3 regions of the Marinomonas posidonica IVIA-Po-181 genome follow, and region 3 is predicted to be linked to each of the others. Evidence: predicted binding sites of a transcription regulator. Region 3 holds the regulator's gene; each other region holds the start of a gene.

Region 1 (7,374 bases), 1.1 Mb from region 3:
GCAGGTATTGGGGACATTAAACATGGCGCCATAACAGGTCTACCCAAACGCCCAGCTATCGTGTCTTTTGAGACCCAAGCCGAACTCATTGCGCGTGAATTAAAAAAAGACGATGCCGACATCATGGATGTGATTTCAGAAGGGACACCGGTTCATGAAATCCTCTTTGAAAACTGCCGAGATGTCGATTTAGCAAACGATTTGATTGAAAAGTTCGGTCTTAGAGAATTACAAGAGCGCGCTTTTCGTAAGTTGTCTACCGGTGAGACACGCAAGGTCATGTTGATTCGCGCTCTTTGCAGCCAACCCGACCTACTGATTTTAGACGAACCATTTGATGGTCTAGACGCCAACACACTAAGCATGCTGCAAAATCATCTCTCATCCATCATTAACACCACACCAATGGTGTTGGTATTAAATCGTTTTGATGAAATGCCTGACTTCATCACCCATGTGGCCTACATGGAAAAGTCTCACAACGATGGCCATATCGACTCTGGTCGTCTGGCATTAACCATTGATAAAGAAGACAAGACTGCTTTCGAAGAACTCGCTCAACTGTTCCATTTAAAGACCACCAAGCTAACCATCCCAGACATTGACGCGGCGAACCAACTGCCAGAGCTTGATTCAGACCAACCGCTTGTCAGACTCACAGACATCACCATCAAATACGATGACACGGTTATTGTCGATAAGCTCAATTGGACGATTGAGAAAGGCCAGCATTGGCAACTTAGCGGCCCAAATGGCAGTGGCAAAACTGGCGTGCTATCACTGATTACCGGTGATCACCCTCAATGTTATGTGAATGATATTTTCGTCTTCGGTTTCCAACGAGGTAACGGCGAAAGCATCTGGCAGATTAAACAATTCATTGGTTACGTCTCGACATCACTACAATGGGAATACCGTGTCAGCACCAGTTGTCGAAATGTCATTATTTCTGGGCTTCACGACAGCATCGGCATGTATACAAAAGCCAGCGATGGCCAAAAGAAAATTGCCGACACCTGGTTGTCTCTACTCGGCATGAGTGATCGAGCGGATCAGCCTTTTAACAAGTTATCCTACGGCGACCAACGTTTGTTACTTATTGCCCGCGCCATGGTCAAACATCCACCACTATTGATTCTTGATGAACCCTGCCTTGGTCTGGACGACATGAACCGTCAATTGGTATTAGCCTTGATCGAAAAAATCTGCGCTGGTTCAGAAACCACCGTACTGTACGTCAATCATCACGCGGAAGATAAAATCAAAGGCATAGAGAATTATTTGGCATTAAAGAAACACAGCTAACCTTGCCTTATAAAACAAAAAAGCCAACTCATTGAGTTGGCTTTTTCAATCAAGGAAGAGGTTTAAGGAAGGTAAATCCCCACATTGGTATACCCTTTCCCTAACAAGTAAGACGCATGAATTCGGCTCATTACGCCTTTGCCACAATAGAATAAGTGGGTAGTATCCGCAGGCATGTCAGCCCATCCCGACTCCAGTGCAAAGAAAGGAATGGCTTTAACTGGACGACCACTGACCTTTAACGGTTTTCTTTCTGCCTCATCAGGATGTCGAATGTCTATGATAACTTCATCGCCTACCGGCATACGTACCACTGGCACTTCACCTTGGTACTGTTTCTCAACATCGTCCATCACATTTTGAATCGACATCACTCTAGCGTCTTCAACCGCCTTTTCTAGCACTGCGAAATCAAATTTGCCTTCTTCTCGTTCAATGCGATGCATCTTGGCTCGCGTGGTCGGCTTGACAGAAATTACACCACAAAACTCCGGCATACTGGCTGCAAAAGGAGCTGTCCCTATCTCAATCGCTTTATTTATGATTTCTTGTTTATTAGACGTGATAAGAGGACGAATAACCAATTCATCCGTTACTTGATCAATGACTTTTAAATTAATCAAGGTTTGACTGGAAACCTGCGCGACACTTTCACCCGTTACCAAGGCTTTGGCCCCAACGCCTTCCATGACTTCTGACGCCGCTCTTAGCATCATACGTTTCAGTACCACACCCATTTCGGAATTATCGACCTTAGTCAGAATCTCACCAACAACCGCTTCGAAAGGAATGGTAATGAACTTAACATTCAATGAGGATCCGTATTTTTCCCAAATGTAATTCGACACTTGCTTCACACCAATTTCATGGGCATCACCGCCAAGATTAAAAAAGCAAAAATGCGTTTTCAATCCGCGACTCATTGTAAGATATGAACTCACGGTTGAATCAAAGCCACCAGAGATGAGTGATAAAACAGAATCCTGCGACCCTAATGGATAACCACCGAGACCTTCCACTCGTTGCTCAATGATCCAGACACGGTCATCGCGAATATCAATTGGGACTAACACATCTGGATTTTTTAAGCGCACACCCAATGCACCACTTTTGGCCTTTAGACATCCGCCAATATAACGCTCAGCTTCAACAGAAGAGAAATCATGCTTACCAACACGCTTGACCCTCACCGCAAACACCGCATCTTTTAAATCCGCTTCATAGGAGGATAAAGCTTCATCGACTATGTTATCCAAAGTCGTGAGCGGAAACTCTCTGACAAATTGGAAGTGAGCAATACCAGCGACTCGAGAAAGCGCATCGGTGAAATCCTCACGTAACTCATCGCGATTAGACAATACTTCGATGAAATCCCAGTTTCCCGCGACCACCACCTCCGAGTCATATTTCTTTAACACCAACTTGAGATTATGTCTTAACTGTTTGATAAAGGCTTTTCTGACAGGACGACTTTTGATGGTGATTTCAGGGAAGAACTTAACGATAAATTTCATAGAGCTTGCGGGTAAAATACCAAGTGGTTAAAAAGAAAGCGCATTATAAAGAAAAGGACAGGGATACGAAAACTTTATATTTGCACCAAAAAGAATCACGACATCAATTATTGCACCAACACAGTTCATTATGCATATATTATGCTATTTGAGTGGTCATTAATCTGTGCACAAAAAATAACCTATCGTTTTATCTATATGTTTTTTATGGTTTTTTTTATTCGCACAAACTTCTGGCACAGCTTGTGCTTTATATTGGGGAAATCGTGCTTTGCATTGAAGCACTATCAAACGAAAAGCTATTTTGCTTTAACAACGACTGGAGAATAACTATGTCAGACAAGACCCTTGCCTTGATTGCCGAGCATGACGCGAAGTGGGTTGACCTTCGTTTTACTGATTTTAAAGGTAAAGAACAGCACGTTTCGATTCCGGCTGTTACTGTTGATGAAGAGTTCTTTGAAAATGGTCAGATGTTTGATGGTTCTTCCATCGCTGGCTGGAAAGGCATTAACGAATCAGACATGATCATGATGCCACAAGATGACACGGCAATTATTGACCCTTTCACTGAAGAGCCTACGGTTATTGTTCGTTGTAACATCATCGAACCTTCTACTATGCAAGGTTATGACCGCGATCCACGTTCTGTTGCATTGCGCGCTGAAGAGTTCCTAAAATCAACAGGTCTTGGCGACACGGCTTTCTTTGGTCCAGAACCAGAATTCTTCGTATTTGACGACGTTCGCTGGAAAGCTGACATGTCTGGTTGTTCTGTAGAAATCAATGCAGAAGAAGCCGCTTGGGCATCTAACTCTAAAATCGAAGGCGGTAACATGGGTCACCGTCCTACCGTGAAAGGCGGTTACTTCCCAGTACCTCCTGTAGATTCTCATCACGACCTACGTTCTGCAATGTGTGGCGCGATGGAAACAATGGGACTAGAAATAGAAGTTCATCACCATGAAGTAGCGACGGCTGGTCAAAACGAAATCGGTGTTAAATTTAACACTATGGTTAAGAAAGCCGATGAAGTACAAGTACTTAAGTACTGCGTACACAATGTTGCTCACGCTTACGGCAAGACAGCGACTTTCATGCCTAAACCAATCGTTGGCGACAACGGTTCTGGTATGCACGTTCACCAATCTTTCTGGAAAGATGGCGTTAACCAGTTCGCTGGTGACCAATACGCTGGTCTATCTGAAACAGCGCTTTACTACATTGGCGGTATCATTAAGCACGCTAAAGCATTGAATGCGTTTACCAACGCTTCAACTAACTCTTACAAGCGTCTTGTTCCTGGTTTTGAAGCGCCTGTTATGTTGGCTTACTCTGCACGTAACCGCTCTGCTTCTATCCGTATTCCATACGTTGCAAGCCCTAAAGGCAAGCGTATTGAAGCTCGTTTCCCTGATCCAACCGCTAACCCATACCTAGCTTTCGCGGCTATGTTGATGGCTGGCCTTGACGGCATCAAAAACAAAATCCACCCAGGCGATGCGGCTGATAAAGATCTTTACGACCTTCCAGCAGAAGAAGCATTGGCTATCCCACAAGTGGCTGGCAGCTTAGAAGAAGCGCTTAAGTGTCTAGACGAAGGTCGTGAGTTCTTAACTCAAGGCGGCGTATTCTCTGATGACATGATCGATGCTTACATCGAACTGAAAACCGAAGAAGCATTGCGCGTTTCTATGACAACTCACCCTGTAGAATTCGATCTTTACTACAGCGTATAATCCGTCATAATTTCTAATTTAAAAGCCCCGACACAGATCGGGGCTTTTTTTTGCACTAGAAAATTTACCCCTCACTAAATGCACTACAATAGTGCAGACATGCCATACATAAAAAATAAAAGACTTGATAAATAAGCGGTTTTGGATTGCCCAATGTTGGTTCGTTTTTTGCAGTTAGATTAATGTCAGAGAAGAGGCGATTAGTGTGCACAGTTTATTAATAGATCATTTATCCACTGCGGTAGTTGAATTAAACCACAAGTTAGAGATTGAGTACCTTAATCCAGCCGCCGAAATGTTATTAGCGGTCAGTCGTCGTCGCATCTATGGAAATGACTTAAGCGCGGCATTTCGCGAAGGCGAAGAAAGCATTGAAGCCTTGATGTCAGCCATTGAGTCAGGCCATCCCTTCACCAAACGTGAAGCCGAAATTGAATGCAGCAATGGGAAGAAGTTGTTTTGTGACTATACCGTTACCCCGGTTATGGGCTCTTCTAACTTTACCGAAAGCCTCATTATTGAACTCTACCCAAGAGACAGAATGAAACGCATCTCCAAAGAAGATGAAATCATTGCCAACCATGAGACCAGTAAAGAATTAGTTCGGGGACTGGCCCATGAAATCAAAAACCCGCTGGGCGGCATTCGTGGTGCCGCGCAATTAATCAGCCGAGCTTTTACTGACGAAGCTCTAAAAGATTATACTCAAGTAATCATTGAAGAGTCAGACCGGTTAAGAGATTTGGTCGACCGCCTACTGGGGCCAAGACAATTACCAAAAAACAAACCGCTTAATATTCACAAAGTGATTGAGCGCGTTAGACAACTTATTTCCGTGGAAACGGACAATCAAATTAAGCTCATTCGAGATTATGACCCGAGCATTCCAGACCTTGTTGGCGACGAATCTCAGTTAATACAAGCGTTATTGAACATTACTCGAAATGCCATGCAAGCCTTAATGGCCGATGACAACAATCAAAACAGAACCATTCAAATTGTGACTCGCACCTTACGCCAATTCACCATCGGCTCAAAGCGTCACCGTTTAGTCTGCAAACTCAGCATCATTGATAACGGTCCAGGCATTCCAGAAAATATTTTAAATACCTTATTTTACCCTATGGTCAGTGGCCGTGCAGACGGCACAGGTCTGGGACTTTCAATTGCCCAATCGGTTATCCATCAACATCAGGGCATTGTGGAATGCAACAGCGAACCTCAACACACAGAATTCAATATATTAATACCCATTGAGACGACAGTCCAAGAGCAGGAGAAACACTTATGACAACTGAAGAAACCGTATGGATTGTTGATGATGACCGCTCCATTCGCTGGGTTTTAGAAAAAACATTAGAACAAGAAGGCATTCAATGCCGTCTATTTGACTCAGCTGAAAACCTAGTACACATGATTGATAAAGAGCAGCCTAATGCCATCATCAGTGACATTCGTATGCCAGGGATGGACGGGTTAAAACTGCTTGAAAAACTACAGAGCGACTACCCTTATTTGCCCGTGATTATCATGACGGCACATTCAGATTTAGAAAGCGCCGTGGCATCGTATCAAGGTGGTGCATTTGAATATTTGCCTAAACCTTTTGACGTTGAAGAAGCGGTTAGCCTAGTAAAACGTGCCATGCTTCACCATAAAAATGCCATGCCCAGCACAGAGGACATGGAAGAAGAAGTCGAACAACAGGTCGACAAAGAGATCATTGGTGAAGCGCCTGCAATGCAGGAAGTCTTTCGTGCGATTGGCCGTTTAGCGAATTCCAACATTACCGTTCTAATTAATGGTGAATCTGGTACAGGTAAAGAATTGGTTGCCCAAGCACTGCATACTCACAGTCCAAGAGCCGCCAATCCTTTTATTGCCTTGAACATGGCGGCGATCCCGCATGACCTAATCGAATCAGAGTTGTTTGGCCATGAGAAAGGTGCCTTTACCGGAGCCAATACTCAGCGACGCGGTCGCTTTGAACAAGCCAATGGCGGTACCTTATTTCTGGACGAGATAGGCGACATGCCTGCGGAGACTCAGACACGATTGTTGCGGGTTTTAGCCGACGGTGAATTTTATCGAGTCGGTGGACACACGCCAGTAAAAGTGGACGTGCGCATCATAGCAGCAACTCACCAAGACCTAGAAACCTTGGTTCAAAAAGGGTCATTCCGAGAAGACTTATTCCATCGTTTAAATGTTATTCGTGTCCACCTGCCTAAACTGGCAGAACGTCGTGAAGACATTCCAAAACTGGCACGCCATTTCCTTAGTCGGGCCGCTGAAGAGTTATCGGTTGAGCCTAAACAACTAACAAAGGAAACTGAAAACTACCTTACTCAGCTAGACTGGCCAGGAAATGTTCGCCAGCTTGAAAACACCTGTCGCTGGTTAATTGTTATGGCATCTGGCCGTGAAGTGCTAGTGGAAGATTTACCGCCAGAATTATTAACAGCCGTTCCAAATGAGCAACCCTTCTCCTCTTGGGAAGAAGCATTGAAGAACTGGGTAGACAGTACTTTGGCTACGGGACAAAAAGGCATACTGGATCAAGCCGTGCCTAAATTTGAGCGTATTATGATTGAAACGGCGCTTGCCCACACAGGTGGTCGCCGCCGTGACGCTTCATTATTGCTTGGCTGGGGCCGTAATACCCTGACTCGAAAAATCAAAGAACTCAATATTGACCACGCCGAACAAGATGACGAGTAATACTCTCTAAATCCTCGAACAAAGCCAGTCATATCAAGGTGACTGGCTTCTTCTTATCTTCAAGCCAATTTAAACTTGCTTTTCAGACCACAATC
Region 2 (7,374 bases), 670 kb from region 3:
TTTTACAAACCATTTACCTTACCGAAAATGGCTTACCAAGCTACCTGTAAACTAATCTGAAATATTGAAAGGAACTCGTCGTGACTAAATTACATAAGTCTTTTGCCTTCGCACTGACCTTTGCTTTAGCTGGGTTGGCGACATCTGCTAACGCAGTAGAAAATAGAAAAACCATCTGTGTGCATGATCACCAAACACGGGTCATTGAAGTCGTTTACCCAGAAGGTAATCGTCTTCCTTGTGAAGTCCAATATACAAAATCCGAAGGCACAAAAACACTTTGGAGCGCGAAAAACAAAGCAGGCTACTGTGAAAACAAAGCCGCTGAATTTGTTGGTAAACAAACCGCTTGGGGTTGGTCTTGTGATCTAGCTGAAAATTCGGACATGAAAGAAGAAGCGACGGCTCAATAAAAACCGCGCTATTCATCCCTTCCATTCAAAATGGCCACTTACTGAAACATAAGAAAGTGGCCATTTTTCAATCTTGCTCTCATCGCAGCTTAAAACTCCGCCAACCGAAACTCTGCTATTTTATGCACTTCCCGCATGGCTCGATCAAACTCGGTTTGCCAATCATTTGGGTTTCTTTCGATAAATCCAGCCAAAATTTGTGCTTTCGTCGCTCCTTTTACCGCCATAATAAAGGGAAAGCCAAATTTGCTGTGGTATTCATCATTCAATTGTAAAAAGTGGGCTAACTCATCTTCACTACATTGGTCTAATCCTGCTCCGGCTTGTTCAGATTTAGACGCGTCTGTCAGCTCTCCAGAAAGAGCCGCTTTACCGGCTAAATCAGGATGCGCTCTGAGCAAAATAAGTTTCTCTTCCTCTGTACTGGCATCCACAATGTCTCGCATTGCCTGCTGAACTTTCAATATGTCATCATAAGAACTCGCTGGGTGCCGCAATTTAAGTCGCCAAAGCTGCTCTGCAACCCAAGGTGAATGCTCATAAACACTACCAAGTAGTGTTACGAATTCTGCTTCATCTGTAGTGGTTAATACCACTTCTTGCTTAGACATGTCATTTCTCCAACAACCCCGTATGTTAAAAAAACACGATAGGCGCGACCTTAAAAAACCATAAAACATATGGCACAGTTATTGACTACTATGAAACAATGCTTTCATCATCATTTCAACTAACGAACGCTTGAACTGCAAAAAATGGGCTAACTTTAGCTATTGAAATTTATTAAGGATATGAAATGGGCTATCTCACAACACACATTCTAGACACCACAAAAGGCATTGCGGCAGCAGGCGTTAAAATACAACTGTTTCGACATGACAGTAGTGGCCAAAAGAATCTCATTCATTCTACGACCTCTAACGACGATGGTCGCTGTGATACACCACTTCTAGACAAGCAAGACTTTGTGTCCGGTGTTTATGAACTGGAATTTGCCATAGAAGAGTATTTCTTACAGCAAGGTGTTCCATTGCCTAGCCCCAGTTTTTTAAATGTCGTTAATATTCGTTTTGGCATTAGTGATGAGTCTTCGCACTACCATATTCCATTGCTGGTTTCGCCTTATTCATACAGTACCTATCGTGGTAGCTAATGCCATTTGTCAGACCTTATGGTGCACCAAAAAAAAGCAAACGCACTAAGTTAAATCACGTTATGTCCCCTTCCACATAAAATGGCTCGCTCTTGCGAGTCATTTTTTTGTCCAACTGTTCAACAAATGCTTCCTCTTAAGCCTAATAAAACAAAGGTTTCATAAATTATTTTTTAGGATCATTTGTTTCGTGGCACATTTATTGCGACTGAAGATTGAAATTAGTGATTCTAATTAGGCAAACAATCAACGTCTGTATTTAGCAATGAGGTAATAACCAGATGAAAGCATTGATCATTGGCGCTGGTATCGGTGGTATGTCCGCTGCAGCGGCTCTTAAACAACAAGGTATTGAATGTGACATCTTTGAAGCCGTAAAAGAAATCAAGCCGGTCGGCGCCGCACTGTCTATTTGGTCGAACGGCGTCAAATGCATGAATCATCTTGGTATGGGCCACATCATGGATCAGCTCGGTGGACCCATGCATTATTTAGCCTACCAAGATGGTCTAACAGGCACAGTCATGACGCAATTTAGCTTAACGCCATTAGTCGAGGCTGTCGGTGAACGCCCTTGCCCAGTATCACGAGCAGATCTTCAGAGCCAAATGATCGATTGGTGGGGAAGAGATACCATTCAATTCGGCAAACGCATCGAAAAAGTAGCGCAAGATGACGCTGGGGTTACAGCTTACTTTACCGATGGAACTCATGCCACTGGGGATTTTATGATTGCCGCTGATGGCACCCATTCCAAAGTGCGCACACACGTTTTAGGCTATGAAACAGAACGCCGCTATGCTGGTTATGTCAATTGGAATGGCTTGGTGAATATTGATGAAGACATTGCCCCAGGCAATCAATGGACCACCTTTGTTGCTGAAGGCAAACGCGTTTCCATCATGCCCATTGCCGAAGGCCGTTTTTACTTTTTCTTCGATGTGCCTCTGCCAAAAGGTCTCGCCGAAGATAGAAGTACAGTCATCAAGGATCTAAGCGACTACTTTAAAGGCTGGGCACAACCAGTACAAACCCTCATCGCAGCCATTGATCCAGAAACAACCAATCGAATTGAAATACACGACATAGAGCCCTTTGATACATTAGTGAAAGACAAAATAGCCCTATTAGGCGATTCTGCTCACAGCACCACACCAGACATTGGTCAAGGTGGCTGTTCCGCTCTAGAGGATGCGGTGGTCTTAGGACAGTGCTTCGCAGAGACCCAAGACATTACCAACGCACTTAAAAACTACGAAGAAAAACGTCGATTCCGAGTTAAAGATTTGGTTCTAAAAGCACGCAAGCGTTGCGATGTCACTCACGGCAAAGACATGCAAGAAACCCAAGCTTGGTACAATGAATTACGTCACGAAACTGGTGACAACATTATTGAAGGTTTGCGTAATACCATCGCTGGAGGCCCACTGGCCTAGCTCAACCCTATAACCTCCCCCAGTATGCTTGCTGGTTTGTTTTCCCGCTCATGGTGACTACTGTGAGTGGGCTTTTTTTATCCAAGCCCTCATCCTATCAATTCGGTCACAAATTTGCCTTCCATCACCCGATTAGTAAATAATGGTTGCCTCATGTTTTTTGAAGGAAGTTGCTCACAAAGCATCCACTCAAAAAGAACACAATAACAATAAATGTTCGACCAGCAGAAAACACCTTTCTGCCAAACAAAGGATGGAAAAATGCCACTCACTGACTTATCACAAGTGAAAACAGTTCGTCTCAATAACGGCCAGATCACAGTCGATGTATTGACTCTTGGTGCCAGTCTCCAAGCCATCTATTTAAAAGATTACCAACACTCTATGGTGCTCGGCTCTAACCAGCTGGCGGATTACTTAGGCCCATGTCGATATTTTGGTGCCATAGTAGGAAGAGTCGCAAACCGAATTGCCAACAGTCAGGCGCAAATTGGGGAGCAGCTTTATCAACTCACCCCCTCCTCACCCAGCCCACACCAGTTACACGGTGGCCCAAATGGTACAGACTGCAAAAACTGGAAAATTATTAAACAGTCCCATGACGCCGTCACACTTCAAGTCATGCTACAAGATGGTGAGATGGGCTTTCCTGGCAAGCTTATCATTAACGTAATTTACCAATTGCTGGAACAAGGTTTGGAAATGAAGATTCAAGCCTCAAGTGATCGGCTCACCCTATGCAATCTGGCAGGCCACAGCTACTTCAACTTAGATGGCCATGGCTCCATTCTAGACCACAAACTCTGCGTCCATGCTGAGCATTATTTACCAGCCGATAAAGATTTAATTCCAACTGGTGAAGTAAGCCCCACTGCAGGTAGCCAATTCGATTTCACCCACTTACGTACCATAGGTCGTGACGATTATACGGAATTGGACACCAATTTCTGCTTGTCTTTAGCCCCAAGGTCCATCCAAAAAGTGGCAACACTGAAAGCCCCCTTGACGGGCATAGAACTCGAACTTCAAACCACCGAACCGGGTTTACAGGTTTACGATGGCCGTCATATCGCCTTACCTAAGAGCAACAGCATTAACCAGGTTGAATTAGCGCCCTATGCTGGTTTGGCACTTGAAGCTCAACATTGGCCAGATGCCGTTCATCATTCCCACTTTCCCCCTATCCTACTAACGGAAGGTGACACCTACGAACAGACTACACGCTACCTATTTAGCTAAAGTCGGCAAAAAACATGACAAAATAAAAAGGGGCCAAACATTGGCCCCTTTTTAGTGTCCGTAAACTAACCTGATTATTGCAGACTTAGGGTAAAGGTCCCTTCTGGTGTAACGGGCAAATATTTCTCGTAAAAATCAAAGTAGGCTTGCTCAGGATTTAGATCAGCAAACAATTCTGGGTACATAGCCTTTGCATAAAAAGCAATCATCGCGCTGTCCATGATGGTACGACAGGCTCCATGATAAGCGCCAAACATACGGTTATTTTTCACCGCAGACAGACTTGCCCAACCCGTACGTTGCTTAAAGCCCTCAAGGCGTTTCAAGGCGTCGGCTTTATCAACCCCTTGTCCCATAATCATAGCGTCCGGTGAATTCGCGGTTTCATAACCCGTCATAACAATAACATCAGGGTTTGAAGCAATCACTTGCTCTGGGTTCAATTTCCCCCACCACTCAACGAAAGGCGCTGAAATATTATCGCCTCCGGCAATCGTAGAAATCGCCCCCCACATATTTTTCCCAAAAGTGTAGCTCAATTCACTTGGTCCCATAGACCCAAACTCTGTGTACACTTTAGGCTTTGGCAAGTTCGCTTCCGTAAGACGCTGACTAATACCCTCAACTCGATCTTGATATTCTTTGGCAATCTTCGCGGCACGTGCTTCTTGACCCGTTACCACACCAATAAGCTCGGTACTTTTCAAATGACGTTGAAGCGTTTGCGCATTGTAATCCACCACTAATACTGGAATACCAGCATCTTGAATTCGCTCTACATCCGTTCCCAAACCTTTAAACTGCCAATCCGCCAGCAGCAATAGATCAGGACGAAGACCAATCACCTTTTCAACTGAAAAGGTTTTCGTGTCAACACGACCAATGCCAGGAATGTCCGCTAAAGACGGGCGATGTTTAACATACATATCCCAATTAGCAGGACGCGCCTGCCAAATGTACTTAGACATACCAACCACCTTGTCATAGGCGGCTTCAGTACCAATGGCCATGTAATCTTCAGGGTAAAAACCAACGATGACCCTTTGTGCAGGACTGTTAAAAGTCACATCGCGGTCAAGTACATCTTTTACCGTCACCTGATCAGCCCATGCAAAACTCACCAAGATGGAGAACACAAGTGCTATGAACGATTTAATCATATAAAAACCTTTTACAACTGAATTTTGATTTGAATATGATAATCGTTATTACTTAAATTAAAAATAGCCGTCCCTGAATTACTCAGTTTATTTTTAACTAATTTCATCAATAGACAGCGCCATTGCGCCACCGTTAGCAATAAGCCCATCACAAAAAAGGCCATCCAAATAGGACAGCCTTTGTTTATTAACGTTACTCAATCGACAATGAAATCAAGCAATGCGCCTGCTACTCAGTTCGGAACTTAGCCACCATCTCATGCAATTCTTTACCCAGCACATCCTGACTTGCGCATAACTTAGCCACATCGCCAGAGATAGAAGACACTTGCTGAGCCGAATGACTAATATCCGTAATGTTTTTGTTAATGTCCTCTGTAACGGCTCTTTGCTGTTCTGCAGAGGCGGCTGTTTGCATGGTCATATCACGCATTCTCTTCACCACTTGCTCGATCTGCTCAAAGGACTCTAACGCCTGATCCGATAAACCAATGGCCGTTTCAGATTCGGTCAAACTCGTCATCATTGAATCCGATGCTTGTTTAGTCCGACTGGCTAGCAAGTTCAAAATATTGCCTATCTGCTCGGTAGACTCTTGAGTTCGTCCGGCCAAGGTTCTTACTTCATCCGCCACGACCGCAAAGCCACGACCTTGTTCACCTGCACGCGCAGCTTCTATCGCTGCATTCAAAGCCAATAAATTAGTCTGTTCAGCAATGTCCTGAATGGTCGAAAGAATCTGATTAATATTGGTGGTTTCTTTTGCCAGTTCGGTAATGATCTCATTCGAGTCTTTTAGACGTTGACCAAGTCGATTCACCCCATCCGCACTGCTTTTTAACAGATTTTTACCGGCCACTGTGGTTTCCAAACCTTTCTCAGAAAATTCCGCTGAATGCGTACAACTTTCCGCCGCGTCACTCGATGCAATGACCATTTGCTGGCCAGCCTCAACAATCAGCTCAATCGAGCGCAATTGATCTGAGGTCGATTTTGCTACTTCACTGGCCTTTTCAGACGTTTCCGCAGACACTTTATCCATCTTTTGACTAGACTGTTTAATGCCGACAATTAACTGACGAGTAGAATCAATGAATAGATTAAACCAATTCGACAAGACCCCGGTTTCATCTTTGGACTGAGTCTCAATTCTCGACGTTAAATCCCCTTCCCCTTCTGCCAAAATTTTCAAATGATTTGAAACAGACTCAATGGGTGTCACTAAGCCTTTTGAAATAACAAAAGCAACGAGAATACACAGCAATAACAGCAACACACACACAATAATGGTGGTTGTGATCAGCTCATTGGTACTGGAATAAATCTCCGCGGTTGGCATCAAGCCCACAAACTTCCACTGCAAATTTGGGGAGGTATACACATTGGCATAATAGTCTTGGCCATCTAAAGAAAAGAAGGTAATACCTGACGAGGTCTGGGCTATGTTTTGGTAAGCTTCACCTTCGAGGTCGGTAATTTTCTTGAAATTGTTATCTGGGTGTAACGCATCAACCAAAATGGTGCCGGTATTTTCAACCACCATAATACTGCCAGACTCACCCAGCTTGGTTTTGGTTGCCATGTCGGTTAATGTCTTGATCGACACATCAACCGCAACCACACCATCCATTTGATTGCCTCGTTGATAGGAACGAACTGCGGAAACGTATACTGCGTCATCTGGCTCCCAGTAATAAGCATCACGTAATACGGTTTGCCCATTATTTTCCATACCAACCGTATACCATGGACGCTTCTCTGGATGCCACTCGGCATAACCATAGGTCCCAGGCCATTCAGAATAACCGCCCCGTTGATCTCCCAAGTAAACATACACAAAATTAGGGTTATTGTTACCAACTGCTTCGAATAAGTTAAATAGATCAGCTTCACGTCCACCATTTTGACTCGCCACGTCTTTTGGTGCTTTTCCTTCTGTTTCAAAATAAGTGGTTAATGGCTTGGCATTTGGG
Region 3 (7,374 bases):
ACCAGGCATCATTGATCACAACGTCCTTACTCGTGATTACCCTTGGACTCTTGGTCTAACTTTAGCACTGGTAATCGCTATTATTCTCTTCAAAAAAGCCAAAAATACCAGCATTCCAAGATGGGTAGGTCTACCCCTACTGGCCTCTTACGCCTTATACTTATTCATACTTAGTATTAGTGGACCAATTTAATGTCTTCGCAACATCCTAACAAATCCTTTCGCGTCGCGATTTTGATGGCAGCCTTCGCCATCATCGCAGTTGCTTTGTTTTGGTATCAAACGACCCCCAAGGTAAACCTAGTGGCGACAGAGTCTCTTAGCAGCACACCTGACTATTTCATTACCGACGTTAAAGCCCAACGATTTGATGCTCAGGGGAAATTAATCGAAGCCATCCATGCCAAACAAACACTTCATTATATTCAAGCCGCCAAAACGCTTTTAGAACAGCCCAATGTCGATCGCTACTCGACCGATAGCAGTTGGCACGCAGAAGCCCAGCAAGGCATTATAGAAGATGGCAGCAATGACATTTTACTGACCAATAACGCGGAAGCCGTCAAAAAGTACCAACAATCTGAAGACATTTTATTGAACGCCGATGCAATTCATTATTTAGATCAAGACAAATCATTAACTAGCCAAGGAAATGCGACCCTTACATCGACTCAAGGTAAGACTTCCGCGGGCACCATTACGACCTATATCAATTCAGAAGAAGTCATTATGACGGGATCTGTACGAGGAAATTATGAAACGATTCACTAAAACCACAGGTTTAATCACCCTACTCGCAATAAGCCAATACACCTTTGCTCTCCCTAATGACATTGAAAAGCCATTAGAAATTCAAGCGGATGAAGCATCTTTTGATCAAAATACAGGCCAAGCTATCTACAAGGGCAACGTGTTCGTTAAGCAAGGATCCATTGAAATCCAAGCCCAATACTTAAAAGTCACTAGCAATCCAGAAACACAACAATTCAGCAGCCTTGAGGCCTCAGGCAAGCCGGCAAAATTCAGTCAGCAAGTGGATTGGAGTGGTAACATTGTCATCAGCAAAGGCAATGAAATTCATTATGCGACGGACGAGAACAAGCTTGAGATCATAGGGGATGGCTATTTAAGCCGCATGCAAAACTCGATCTCAGCTGATTACATTCTCTACATGATCCAAGACGGCACCTTCACTGCCGAGAAAAAAGACAAAGGTCGAGTTTCCATGACCTTAAAACCACAAGCAGCCAAGGCAAAATAATTCATGGCAAGACTAGAAGCAAAAAACCTAGCCAAAAGTTACAAAAAAAGACCCGTGGTAAAAGATGTCTCCATTGCCGTTGAATCAGGGCAAGCGGTTGGACTATTAGGACCAAATGGAGCAGGTAAAACCACCTGTTTTTATATGATTGTCGGCATGGTCGCGAACGATGCCGGTGGGATTTTCATTGACGATCAAGACATCACTCAAGACGCCATGCATGTTCGCGCTCAAAAAGGGGTTGGTTACTTACCGCAAGAAGCGTCAATCTTTAGAAAAATGTCAGTCGAAGACAATATTTCAGCCATCTTAGAAACTCGTAAAGGCCTAACCAAAGCCCAACAAAAAGAAAGACTGGAATCTCTGCTGGAAGAATTTCACATTACCCACATTCGCAAAAACCTGGGAATGGCACTATCGGGTGGCGAACGTCGACGAGTTGAAATCGCCAGAGCCCTTGCTATGAATCCTAAGTTCATCTTATTAGATGAACCTTTTGCTGGTGTCGATCCTATTTCTGTGGGTGATATCAAACTCATTATTAAACATTTACAGGACAGCGGCATTGGCGTTTTAATTACCGATCACAATGTTCGAGAAACCTTGGACATTTGCGATAAAGCCTATATCGTAGGCAACGGTTATATCATTGCCTCTGGTGAAGCCAGCGACATTATCAATAACGAACAAGTGAAAAAAGTCTATTTAGGCGACGACTTCCGCCTGTAACCCCTTATCATTGTTGTAGAAAGGGAGTAGTATGCATAACTCGTTCCAATTTAATAAAACAGACAGAGTTGCTCCATGAAGCAGTCTTTACAGCTAAAGCTCGGTCAACAATTAACCATGACCCCACAACTGCAGCAAGCCATTCGCTTGCTGCAGCTTTCGACGCTGGATTTAAAGCAGGAAATTCACGAATTTCTTGAATCTAATCCATTACTCGAGCTAGACGATGACGAAACCACATCGCCTGAACTTCCCACTAGCATTGAAGCAAAAACGGACACCGAAACCAATAAGGACAACAATCTCAATGATAATGAATCAGGCGAAGAAGCACGTTTAGAATCCGAGTGGACAGAAAGCATCCCTGAAGAACTCTCCATTGATAGTAATTGGGATGACACTTATCAAAGTTCTGCGGCGGTCAGTGATTCCAATAGTTTTGACAATGAAATGGACTTCGAAAGCCGCAACGCCCCGGCTGAAAGCATTCAAGACCATTTGATCTGGCAATTGAACCTCACTCACATGTCCGATCGAGACCTGGAAATTGCTTACGCTATTGTGGATTGTGTTCAACCCGATGGGTATTTAAGCACCACGCTAGAAGACATTTTAGAATCTTTAAGCTTGGACCTTGAAGAGCTCGAGCTAGATGAGATTCACGCCGTACAACACAGATTACAAAGGTTTGATCCTATTGGCGTATGCTCAACCGACCTACGCGATTGCCTACTGGTTCAATTTGAAGCGTTTCAGGATCACCCTCTTTATAAAAGCACACAAAATCTGATTAGCCATTATCTACCTCTTTTAGGCAGCCGAGACTTTGTCCAACTAAGTCGCAAAACCAAGCTAAAAGACGAAGCGTTAAAAGAAGTCATTCATCTAATCCAACAACTTAACCCTCGACCTGGCTCCGCCATCGATGAAGACGATACGGATTATGTGATTCCTGATGTTTCAGTCAAAAAACGCAACGGCACCTGGCAGGTTGAGTTAAATAACGACGCTTTACCACCTATTAAAATCAATGAAACCTACTCTGCCATGGCAAATACCGCGTCAACGGCAGAAGATGTCAGCTATATTAAAAACTCTCTACAAGAAGCCAAATGGTTCATGAAGAGTTTACAAAGCCGTAATGAAACACTGTTAAAAGTCGCTAGCTGCATTGTCAGTCGACAAATTGATTTCTTTGAATTAGGTGAAGAAGCCATGAAACCCATGGTTCTTCATGATGTTGCGGAAGAAGTTGGGATGCACGAATCAACGATCTCACGTGTCACCACGCAAAAATATATGCACACACCAAAAGGCATTTTTGAGCTGAAATTCTTCTTCTCCAGCCATGTAAACACCGCTTCTGGTGGCGAATGTTCTTCCACCGCGATTCGAGCTATGATTAAAAAGTTGGTCGCCGATGAACCTGCTAAAAAACCGTTAAGCGATAACAAATTGGCCACCATTTTAGCCGATCAAGGCATTCAAGTTGCACGACGAACCGTTGCAAAATATCGAGAGGCGATGAACATCCCTCCTTCAAATGAACGTAAAAGATTGATTTAACAGGTATAAAGTTATCATGCCATTAAACTCACTAGTAAAAGCCGAACTCGTACTTGCCAAACAAGACATTGTCAGCAAAAAGCGCGTTCTAGAAAGCTTAGCCGAGATCACCTCCAATCGCTTGCACTGCGACAATGAAGCTGTGTATGACGCGTTATTAGGCCGTGAAAAATTAGGCAGTACAGGCATTGGTAATGGCATTGCCATTCCTCATTGTCGCTTGGAATCCGCCAATCATACTGCGATCGTGGTGATGTCGTTACAAACACCTATCGACTTTGATTCAATTGATAAACAGCCTGTGGATTTGATTTTTGCCCTCATCGTACCTCCGAATGAATGCGATCATCATTTATCTACCTTGGCACAAATTGCTGAATTAGCTCAGTCACCAGACGCTTTAGCCAAGCTGCGTGCCGCACAGAGTAATGAAGACTTATATATCAGCTTTGAATCATTAATTTAAGGAGCACAGCATGCAGGAAGAAACCATCACCATCATTAACAAGCTTGGTCTGCATGCTCGCGCCGCTGGCAAGCTCGTTGAAACCACTTCTCGCTTCTCTTGCGACATCACCATTGAAAAAGAAGGCCGTAATGTTGATGGTAAAAGCATCATGGCCATGATGATGTTAGCCGCTGGAAAAGGCACTGAAATTCTCATCAAAACCAATGGTGAAGACGAAGAAGACGCAATTAAAGCCGTCGTTGAATTAATTAACAATCGTTTTGGCGAAGACGAGTAATACTCGATGTCAGAAAAAACGTTAAGTCATCTGCAAACGGTATCGGAGTCCCTCGAGTCTGGTGCCACGATGCAGATCAGATATTTGCTTAACGGTGCACTGCCAGCACAAGACGTCGCACGCTTACTTGAATCCTCCCCACCAAAAGAACGAAAACTTCTTTGGGAGCTAATCGATTCTAATAATGAAGGTGAAGTACTCCAATATCTAACGGAAGACATTGGTGTACAGTTCATGAAAGAAATGGATACAGAACGATTGGTTGCTGTATCCGAACATTTTGAAAGTGATGACCTAGCCGATTTATTACAACACTTACCAGAAACGATTGTAAAAGAAGTTCTGTCCTCCATGACCGCCCAGGACAGAACCCGAGTAGAAGCACTATTAAGCTACTCTGAAGATTCTGCTGGCGGTTTGATGAACACGGATACCATCACCATTCGACCCAACATTACAGTTGATATTGTGTTCCGCTACTTACGTCGCCACTCTAGCCTTCCAGACATGACAGACAACCTACTTGTTGTCAGTCGCTCTGATCGCCTTCTAGGCACCTTAACACTGACCAAATTGTTAGTCAGTGATCCTGAAAACACAGTACGCGATATTATGGACACCGACTGCACCGTTATTAATGCCGACACCCCAGCCAGTGAAGTCGCTCAATTGTTTGAGAAGATGGACTTAGTGTCTGCCCCTGTTATTGATGGCGACAGCAAGAAACTATTAGGTCGTATTACCATTGATGACGTGGTCGACGTTATTCGCGATGAAGCTGAACACTCTATGTTAAGTATGGCGGGCCTCGACGATGATGAAGATACCTTCTCTCCCATTTTGAAAACCACCAAACGACGTGCTGTTTGGCTTGGCATAAATCTTATTACTGCTTTTATCGCCTCTTATGTTATAGGCCTATTCCAGAACACCCTAGACCAAGTGGTTGCCCTAGCGATTTTAATGCCAATTGTCGCCAGCATGGGCGGCATAGCCGGATCTCAGGTGCTCACCTTGGTCATTCGCGGCATCGCCCTCAATCAAATTGGCTCGACCAATGCCAAATGGCTACTCAATCGAGAATTGATTGTGGGCATGATTAACGGCCTACTCTGGGCCAGTGTTATCGCAGCATTAACGGCCATCTGGTTTGACAACGTAAAGATTGCCTATATCATTGCAGGCGCGACCATTATTAATCTATTGTTTGCTGCAACAACAGGTACATTATTACCAATCTTCTTAAAAAAGATTGGTATCGATCCCGCTTTAGCGGGCAGTGTAATTTTGACTACCGTGACCGATGTGGTTGGATTCTTATCTTTCCTCGGACTCGCGACTATTTTTCTTGTATAGGTTCCCATGACAGATTTTGATCAATTCGAAAACGAAGAAGACATCCCTAAGAGCAAAACTCAGATCAAGCGCGAAATGGAAGCCTTGCAAGAGATCGGCAAAAAGCTATTGAAGCTTAGTAAGAATCAGCAAAAGAAAGTTCCTATGTCCGACACTCTAAGGGATGCTCTAGCCGAAGCCGATCGTATCAAGCACCACGAAGCCACCAGAAGACATTTACAGTACATTGGCAAGGTGATGCGTACGGAAGACTATGAAGCAATTGATCAACGCATTGCTTTGTTTGACTCGACTTCAGCGGCCTACAATAAACTCTTCCATCAACTGGAAATAAAGCGTGATGCTTTAATCGGAGAAAACAGCAAAGAAGAGCTATCAAACTATCTGGCCGATCACCCTGAAATCCAAGACATTCAGTTACTACGTCAATTAATTCGTCAATCACAAAAAGAAATGTCACAAGAAGGCAAAACAACCAATCGCAAAAAGCTCTTCCGCTTTTTACGCGAAACCGAAGAAAAGCGTCTTGGTTTAAGCGAATAACACTTTTTCGAAAGCATTTCGAAAAACAACTAAAAAGCTCGCTTTGATGCCATCAAAGCGAGCTTTTTTATGATCTATACTGGGCAATCGATTCTATAAGCGTCGATGCGATAGACAAGGCATCTTGTCTCGACATTTTATCAAATCCGATTTGTGGATTTGCTGTACAAAGTAACCCGGCTCTTCGGACAAAGACAATTGTTTATCACCGAAAGGCGAATATAGACTACTGTGCCCGTATGTTTGACGTTTCTCATTATGCCAACCACATTGATTCACGCCCAATACAAAACATTGATTTTCTATCGCACGAGCCGCTAACAACGTTGCCCAGTGAGCTTTTCCGGTAACATACGTAAACGCCGCGGGTACCAATAACAATTCAGCTCCCTGTTCTGCGAGTTGACGATAGAGTTCAGGAAAGCGTACGTCATAACAAATACTTAACCCGACCTTAAAGCCATCAACATCCACTACTTTTGGTAATAGATCACCGGGTTCAATCACCTCAGACTCCAGATAAGAACCCGCTTTGTCATCGACTGTGACATCAAACAAATGAATTTTATCGTACCTCTCCAGCAAGCTTCCATCCGGCCCTATCACCCACAAGGTTTGACGAACTCGTCCAGAAGAGATCGTCTCACCAGACTCCGTTTGAATAGATGGATGTGAACCAATCACCAAAAAAATATCCAACTCTTTCGCCAATTCAGAGACGTCTGTCAATATTTGCTGCTGAACATCAGACTCTGCTAGACGGCGCATCCCTTTACCATCGAACAAAAACACGTTTTCAGGCAAGACTACCAGACGAGCACCATCTTTAGCGGCCGCCGTCACTAAGCGTTTTACTTCTAACAGATTTTCATGCCAGGTATTACTGCTGGTCAATTGAATAGCGGCAACAGATAAGCTTTCCATTAATTTCACCTTTCTTCTTTTGACTTATAGCGTACCGGCGTCATTTCCGGATCACTAAATGAACCCTTCACCTGATATTGAACACTGGTAACTTTTGAAATTTGATCACCAATAAGTTTATCGGTAATGAACAATAACCCTGCCAATTGTGGGGTCCCCCAAATCAACCCAGCCAAAGGCAAGGTACCCGAAATTGGAAAGGTCGCCGTTAAGGTCTCGTCCAATGTTTCCTCAACAATATTGGCCGTA

What was found. Region 3 encodes sigma-54, which starts transcription at its own class of promoters, with help from an activator protein. Its sites were predicted from a motif close to TGGCACNNNNNTTGCTNT; they were not measured.
Region 1: the regulator sigma-54 is predicted to act here: its motif matches at 4,716-4,733, upstream of glnL (nitrogen regulation protein NR(II)).
Region 2: the regulator sigma-54 is predicted to act here: its motif matches at 1,758-1,775, upstream of hpxO (FAD-dependent urate hydroxylase HpxO).

Annotation. Positions count from the first base shown of each region.
Region 1 is NC_015559.1:3,277,766-3,285,139, forward strand. It holds gene modF (molybdate ABC transporter ATP-binding protein ModF) at 1-1,305, shown strand, start outside; gene thiI (tRNA uracil 4-sulfurtransferase ThiI) at 1,368-2,819, opposite strand; gene glnA (glutamate--ammonia ligase) at 3,152-4,558, shown strand; gene glnL (nitrogen regulation protein NR(II)) at 4,764-5,849, shown strand; gene ntrC (nitrogen regulation protein NR(I)) at 5,846-7,279, shown strand.
Region 2 is NC_015559.1:1,473,742-1,481,115, reverse strand. It holds gene MAR181_RS06940 (hypothetical protein) at 81-413, shown strand; gene uraD (2-oxo-4-hydroxy-4-carboxy-5-ureidoimidazoline decarboxylase) at 503-1,024, opposite strand; gene uraH (hydroxyisourate hydrolase) at 1,210-1,566, shown strand; gene hpxO (FAD-dependent urate hydroxylase HpxO) at 1,848-3,002, shown strand; gene MAR181_RS06920 (aldose epimerase family protein) at 3,264-4,241, shown strand; gene MAR181_RS06915 (ABC transporter substrate-binding protein) at 4,316-5,401, opposite strand; gene MAR181_RS06910 (methyl-accepting chemotaxis protein) at 5,631-7,374, opposite strand, start outside.
Region 3 is NC_015559.1:2,148,546-2,155,919, forward strand. It holds gene MAR181_RS10080 (calcium/sodium antiporter) at 1-193, shown strand, start outside; gene lptC (LPS export ABC transporter periplasmic protein LptC) at 193-771, shown strand; gene lptA (lipopolysaccharide transport periplasmic protein LptA) at 755-1,261, shown strand; gene lptB (LPS export ABC transporter ATP-binding protein) at 1,265-1,990, shown strand; gene MAR181_RS10100 (RNA polymerase factor sigma-54) at 2,066-3,556, shown strand; gene ptsN (PTS IIA-like nitrogen regulatory protein PtsN) at 3,573-4,022, shown strand; gene MAR181_RS10110 (HPr family phosphocarrier protein) at 4,033-4,302, shown strand; gene mgtE (magnesium transporter) at 4,309-5,658, shown strand; gene yjgA (ribosome biogenesis factor YjgA) at 5,665-6,201, shown strand; gene MAR181_RS10125 (carbon-nitrogen hydrolase family protein) at 6,295-7,125, opposite strand; gene MAR181_RS10130 (YhdP family protein) at 7,131-7,374, opposite strand, start outside.